DNA from 2 places in the Schleiferilactobacillus harbinensis genome. Region 2 is predicted to be linked to the other one. Evidence: predicted binding sites of a transcription regulator. Region 2 holds the regulator's gene; the other holds the start of a gene.
What was found. The regulator NrdR, encoded in region 2, represses ribonucleotide reductase genes. The targets are predictions, from matches to a motif close to ACACNATATATNGTGT.
Positions count from the first base shown of each region.

Region 1: the regulator NrdR is predicted to act here: its motif matches at 1,546-1,561, upstream of nrdD (anaerobic ribonucleoside-triphosphate reductase).

Region 1 covers NZ_CP041364.1:2,923,572-2,926,991, forward strand. Annotated here, with positions in the region: gene FMM01_RS14450 (cation:proton antiporter) at 1-322, opposite strand, end outside; gene FMM01_RS14455 (quinone oxidoreductase family protein) at 346-1,266, opposite strand; gene nrdD (anaerobic ribonucleoside-triphosphate reductase) at 1,627-3,420, shown strand, end outside.
Region 2 covers NZ_CP041364.1:544,500-547,919, reverse strand. Annotated here, with positions in the region: gene FMM01_RS03040 (DnaD domain protein) at 1-1,381, opposite strand, end outside; gene nrdR (transcriptional regulator NrdR) at 1,378-1,890, opposite strand; gene coaE (dephospho-CoA kinase) at 1,893-2,516, opposite strand; gene mutM (bifunctional DNA-formamidopyrimidine glycosylase/DNA-(apurinic or apyrimidinic site) lyase) at 2,519-3,361, opposite strand; gene polA (DNA polymerase I) at 3,388-3,420, opposite strand, start outside.

The DNA.
Region 1 (3,420 bases), 910 kb from region 2:
AGGTGACTGTACTCAGACCGAAGCCGAGCACCAAGACGGTGATCAGCACCAGGCCCACCGCCAGGGAGAAAATATTACCCAGCGTGCGGCCGATCCATAATCGGGAGGCATTCTGCCCTTCGTTAAACAGCAGCGGCGCGATGATGGCAAAGGAGAACACCGAAGGGTCCAGAGTAAAGTTGCGGAAGAAAGGGAAAATGGCTAATCCCATGCCCAAGCCGATGAGCCAGAAGGGCAGCGGGATCTTGGGCAGGTGTTTCGCTAAGACGTTGGCCACAACCACGGCAGCCAGCATCAAGACAAAAATAAAAACTTGATCCACAGCAATTCCCCCTTTTTAACTTATTATAACGTGGGCAGTTCTTTGGCGACGACGATCCGGCCGGTGTGCTGGCTGTCTAATGCTTCATGGGCGGCCACAAATCCCGCCAGAGTGAAAGGAAACACGTGATCAATCGGCACCGTCAGCTGACCTGCCGCGGCTTCTTGGACCAGCTGGGGCAGGGCCGCACTGTCGGTGTCATCCCCGGGATAAGTATGCTGGAAGGTGATGCCGGCGGGCAACCGCGGGGAGCGATGGCTGACTGAAATGATGCGGCCGCCGGGTTTGACCATGGCCACGTCCTGGTCGCCGCCGGCGCCATTCATCGCCACATTGACGACAATGTCGGCGGTGGCGGCAAGGACGGTGCTGATGTCCGCTTGATCGTAAGCGACAAAGCGATCCACGCCCAATTTTTCCACCAGCAGTTTATTCCGAGCACTGGCTACGCCGATGACGGTCGCCCCGACCTGGTTAGCCAGCTGGACGACTAGAGACCCCACGCCGCCGGAAGCCCCTTTGACAATCACTGTTTCACCGGCTCGAATGCGGCCAAAGGTATAGACAATGCGGTAGGCCGTGACTCCGGGCGTCACTAGTGCAGCCGCGGTGGTGAAACTGAGCTGTGCGGGCAGTTTGGCCGTGCTGCGTACCGATGCGGTGACTTGGGCGGCATAGCTTTGCTGGACATGGGCCACGACCCGGTCGCCGATTTGAAAGGTTGCATGATTGCTGCCGACGGCGGTCACAATGCCGGCCGCGTCCCGGCCGGGAATCGTCGGACCGCCTAAGCTGCCCTGTTCCCGGGAAAGGCGCTCCCGATTATTTAGGCCGATGGCGGCAACGTCAATCAAAACCTGATCATTGGCCGGGTGCGGAGCGGCAATATCGAATTCCTGCAAGGCAGTGGGCCCGCCGCCTTGGGTAAAACCGAATGCTTTCATTAATGGTCACTCCTTTTTGGGGTCAGTTTAGCCGGAAATCCGCGGCGCAACAAGCAATATGCTTGCAGCGACCCACATGCAATGGTGTTGGCAGCAATTCAGCACTGCACAATCTGGCTGTATACAATTCGTTTTAACTAGAAGAATACCGAAGAATTTATCAAGCCCCGCGAGACCTTGCACTGATTATACTGGACCGCTTTCAGCCTGTTCAGTACGTAATTTTCATTTGGGTTTTCAGTGCATTCCCCCTATATATCGTGGTATCATAATTCATAACCACTACATGATGTGGCTGGGAACGGATCGCTGGTACGGTCGGCCAGACATGTGGTGGATTGCAAGAAGGAGTGAGCCACGATGTTAGAGGTACACACGGTTACGACTAAAATTAAGAAGCGCGACGGCCGCATCGTCAATTTTGACGCGAGTAAAATTCAAACGGCGATTACGAAGGCCGCCCAAAGCGTGGGGAAGTTGTCCCCAGCGGATACGAATGCCATCGATGACATCACCAATGATGTGACGGCAAAAATTCAGGACCGCTATACGGCTGACGTCGAAATCTCTGAGATTCAAAACATCGTGGAGCAATCCTTGATCAATGACGGCAAGTACGATTGGGCAGAAAGCTACACCCAGTACCGCCTGCAACAAGACCTGAAGCGCAAGCAGCGGCGGGACGTCAATTTCCAGATCGACCGGCTGTTAAGCAAAGACAAGACCGTCGTTAACGAGAACGCCAACAAGGACAGCCGGGTTTTTTCGACCCAGCGGGATCTGACCGCTGGGGCCGTCGCCAAGGCGATCGGTCTGAAGATGCTGCCCAAGGCGGTGGCTAATGCCCACGTCCGCGGTGACATCCACTGGCACGATTTGGATTACACGCCCTACATGGCTGAAACCAACTGCTGTTTGATTGATTTCAAATATATGCTGACCCACGGCTTCGCCATCGGCAACGCCGAAGTGGAACCGGCGCACAGTATCGGAGTGGCGGTCACCCAAATGACTCAGATCATCGCCAATGTCGCTTCATCCCAATACGGCGGCTGTTCCAGCGACCGGACCGACGAAGTGCTGGCGCCGTTTGCGGAGAAGAACTACCAGAAGCATTTGAAAGAAGCCCGCGAGCTCACCGACGATCCGGCCAAGGTAGAGGCCTTCGCTAAGGAACGGACCCGCAAGGACATCTATGATGCCTTGCAAACCTTGGAATATCAGGTCAACACCCTGTATTCAACCCAGGGCCAGACGCCGTTTGTGACGGTTGGGTTTGGCCTGGGCACCAGTTGGATCGAACGGGAGATCCAGAAGGATATTTTGAAGATCCGGATCTTGGGTCTGGGCAAAGAAAAACGCACGGCCATTTTCCCGAAGCTGGTCTTCACCCTAAAGAAGGGCTTGAATCTGCACCCCGACGATCCCAACTACGACATCAAGCAGCTGGCCATTGAGTGTGCCACCAAGCGGATGTACCCGGATGTGTTGTCCTACGACATGATCAAGAAACTGACCGGTTCCTTCAAGGCACCCATGGGCTGCCGCTCCTTCCTGCAAGGCTGGACAGATCCCAAGACCGGTGAAGAAGTGAATGCCGGCCGGATGAACCTGGGGGTGATCACCGTAAACCTGCCCCGCATCGCCATGGAATCCAAGGGCAATCAAAAGAAGTTTTGGGAGATCTTCGAAGAACGGATGAACATCTGCAAACAAGGCTTGGTCTACAAGGTCCAGCGGACGAAAGAAGCGACCCCGGAGAGTGCCCCGATCCTGTACAAGTACGGCGCGTTTGGGCACCGCTTAGCGTCCACGGATACTGTCGACTCTCTGTTCCGCAACAGCCGGGCTACTGTTTCTTTGGGCTACATCGGCTTGTATGAAGTCGGCACGGTGTTCTATGGTCCCAATTGGGAACACGATCCTGAGGCCAAGGCCTTTTCGGTCAGCATCGTCAAGTCCATGGCTGACCATTGCAAAGCCTGGGAAAAAGAATACGGCTATCACTTCTCCGTTTACGGCACACCCAGTGAATCCCTGACTGATACGTTCTGCCGGGACGACCGGAAGAAGTTCGGCATCGTCAAGGACATCACGGATAAGGAATACTATACCAACTCCTTCCATTACGATGTGCGGAAGAAAGTTACGCCG
Region 2 (3,420 bases):
AGCGGGTCCCTCCCTTCGTGCGTTCTTCTCTATTTTTGCGCAGCTTGGCCATTTCGGCGACCAGCTTAGCTTGTGTGCTTTGATCAGTTGGTTTGGCGGCGGGCGGCTGATAATTCGGATCGGCCCAGGCCGGTTGTTTCGTTTTCGGCGTCACTGTGCCCCGACGGTAGTTACTGCGGCCAGGCGCTGAGGTGTTATTTCTCTGCAAGAATTCGCGGATATGGGCAAAAGCCTTTTCCGGCGTATCGATATGATTGGACAGCCAATCGTTGGCCGTGCGATCCATTGAATTTTGATTAACGATTTGATAATTCGTTACCAAGTAATGGATCAGCACGTTCACCACACTATCCGGCAATGCGTGGCGCTGGGTCAAAGACATCACCGTCTGCGGCTCAAATTTACCGATAATCGTGCCGAGACGCTGGTGCTGCCACTGCAGGAAATCTGCTGGCGCAAGCCGCTGCGCTGCATCTAATACCTCCGCTTCTGTTGGCGGGGTGCGCGGTTTGGTCGGAGCATCCACCGCGGGTACTGGCGCCCCTTGGGTCAAATACTGCTTGCGGGCCATGGTCCGCAGGCGCTGCGGTTCAAGCCTATTGGTCATGATGTTTTTGCTGGCTTCAATCAGTTGCGCCATGCCGATTTCGTCAATTTTATAGAAATCGTGCAGGGTGAAAATAAGCTGGGCATTCTCCTCCAACTGGTCGCGGTTGATCTGGGCGGGCATTAACTGCTGAGCCAGCAAGTCCCAGTCAAAGCTAGCCAATTGGGCTGCGCTGTAACGCGGCCGCGCACTAGTCGCCGCCTGAGTCGTGCGGGCCGCGGGCGTTTGCCCCTTCGCGAGCAGCGATTCGACTTCCGACGAAAACACGGTCGTGAAATCCTGACTCACATTCGTGTACCCCGTCCGGTCAAAACTTTGCTTTTTAAAATGCTGGCGGATCTGCTCTAAACGATGATCCCCGACCTGTTCCCGCAAAAACTCGGTGAGCAGCGGTTCGTGGAAAAACTCCTGAGGCGGCAATGGAGCGTGCAGTTCATACACGTAATATGTCCCGATCTGGTCGGTTTTGCGGTATGACTGTACCAAATCCAAAGCCTCCAGCTTGCTGCGGGCGACAAAGAAAGTCGTTAAATCTTCCCCCAGCATGGTGATCAGCCAATTGTGGGGCAGGCGATCCGACAGAACCATCGGCTGACTAGTACTGTGCACCAAAGTTTGCAGAATATGGTATAGCGCAAAGCCCACCGCGCCGGTGAGCGGTTGATAAAGATACGTCAGCAGTTCTTCTGAATACGCGCTCAGATAGTCCGCTGACGTCACGAGGAAACCATCTTGAGGCGACAGGCTGCCGATATTGGCGACTTGGCCGTTCATTTTTTATTCCCCTTCTCCGCTTTCTTCGGCGGAGTATCCGGATTCGGATGGTGGTTGCCCCGCTGCATCATTTCCTGTAATTCTTTCATGAACACATTCATATCCTTGAACTGCCGATAGACACTGGCGAAACGAATATAGGCCACGTCGTCGATGTTCGACAGGCGGGTCATCACAGCTTCCCCAATATCCTTAGAAGATACTTCGTTTTCGCCGGTTTCCCGTAATTGGCGTTCCACCGCGTCCACGAGGGCGGTCATTTGTTCCATGGTCACGGGCCGCTTCTCCGCCGCGCGAATCACGCCCTTCAGTACCTTTTCCCGGTTGAACTCTTCCCGGGTGCCGTTCTTTTTGATGACCAGCAGCGGGGTCTGCTCGACGCGTTCAAAGGTCGTGAACCGATAACCGCAGTTTTCGCATTCCCGCCGGCGGCGAATCGCCCGGTTGCCATCAGCCGGTCGAGAATCAATAACCCGCGAACTATTGTGGTGACAGCGGGGACAAAGCATAGTCATTCCTCATTTCTTAACGTGTGGGTAATACCGATTTGGGCCAGGATCTGCTGCACTTGGGGATAGAGGGCCGCCAAGGGACCGGTATTGTCAGTGACAAAATCGGCCCGGGCGCGTTTTTCTTCAATCGGCAGCTGGGCAGCGATGCGGGCATCAGCGTCCGCCGCCGACAGCCCGTCCCGCTCCATCAGCCGAGCCTTCTCCAGGGCCGCCGGTACATAAGCCACCAATACGCCGTCCACCATTGCAAGATAATGACCGCCCTCGTAAAGCAAGGGAATATCCAAGACGATCAGCGGTGCTTCCGCAGCCCGGTACCGGTCCAATTCGGCCTGAATCGCTGCCCGAATCAAACCGCCGTTCAGCTGATCTAATTTGTGCCGCTGGGCTGGGTCGTGAAACACGATCTGCCCCAGGGTATGCCGGTTCAAACTGCCGTCTGGATTGAGGACACCGGCACCAAAGGCTTCTTTGATGCGGGCCAAGCCCTCGCTTCCGGGCGCCACGACTGCGTGGGCAATGGCATCCGCGTCCACGACGGGATAGCCCCACTCTTTGAAAATCTGGGCCACCGTGCTCTTCCCGGTCGCGATGCTGCCCGTGAGGCCAAGCACGTAACTCATGGTTAATCTGCCTTCTTTTGCGGAAGCTTTTGGCAATGGGGACAGAAATGTGTCCCCCGGCCAGCCACTCGAATTTTGACGATCATTGTACCACAGCGTTCACAGGGTTGTCCTTCCCGGTCATAGACGTGCAGGGCGTTTTGAAAATCCCCTGTTTGTCCATCCGCGCCCACAAAGGAATGGACGGTCGTCCCGTGGGCGGCGATGGCCTGCTGCAATTCGGCGATGATCGCGTCATGCAGGCGGCGGATCTTCACTGCGGAGATCTCGTCCGCCGGTGTCAGCGGATGGATCCGGGCCAGCCACAGCACTTCATCCGCATAGATATTGCCTAATCCTGCCACAACGGTCTGATTCAGCAAAATACCCTTGATCGCCGCGTGGCGCTTGGCCAGCGCCTGTTTCAGATAATTCACGGTGAACTCTGGGCTGAACGGTTCCGGTCCCAAGTCCCGCAGGCCGTGGACCTGATTTTCGGCGCCGGTGGGTACCAGCGTCATTCGGCCGAACTTCCGCATGTCGCGGTAACGGAGCTGACTGCCGTCAGTGAAAGTGAAAATCACATGGGTAAAGCGTTCCTTGGGCGCATTGGCGGCGCCGTAAGCATATTTGCCCTCCATCCGCAAGTGGGAAACCATCGTCCGGTCGCCGCTGAAGCGGAAAAGCAAATACTTGCCCCGGCGATCAACGCCGGTGATCGTGCGGCCAGTGACGGCGGCTTGAAAGGCGGCTAAATCGCCGCCGACAATTTTTGGCCAGTCGCTGCTGACGGAGCGCACCGTTCGGCCGATCACCGTGTCCGCCAAACCGCGGCGGACCGTTTCCACCTCCGGTAATTCTGGCATTGTGTCCCAGACCCCTTTCTGTTCAGTTACTTCACATCATACCAGGTATCGCCGAAACT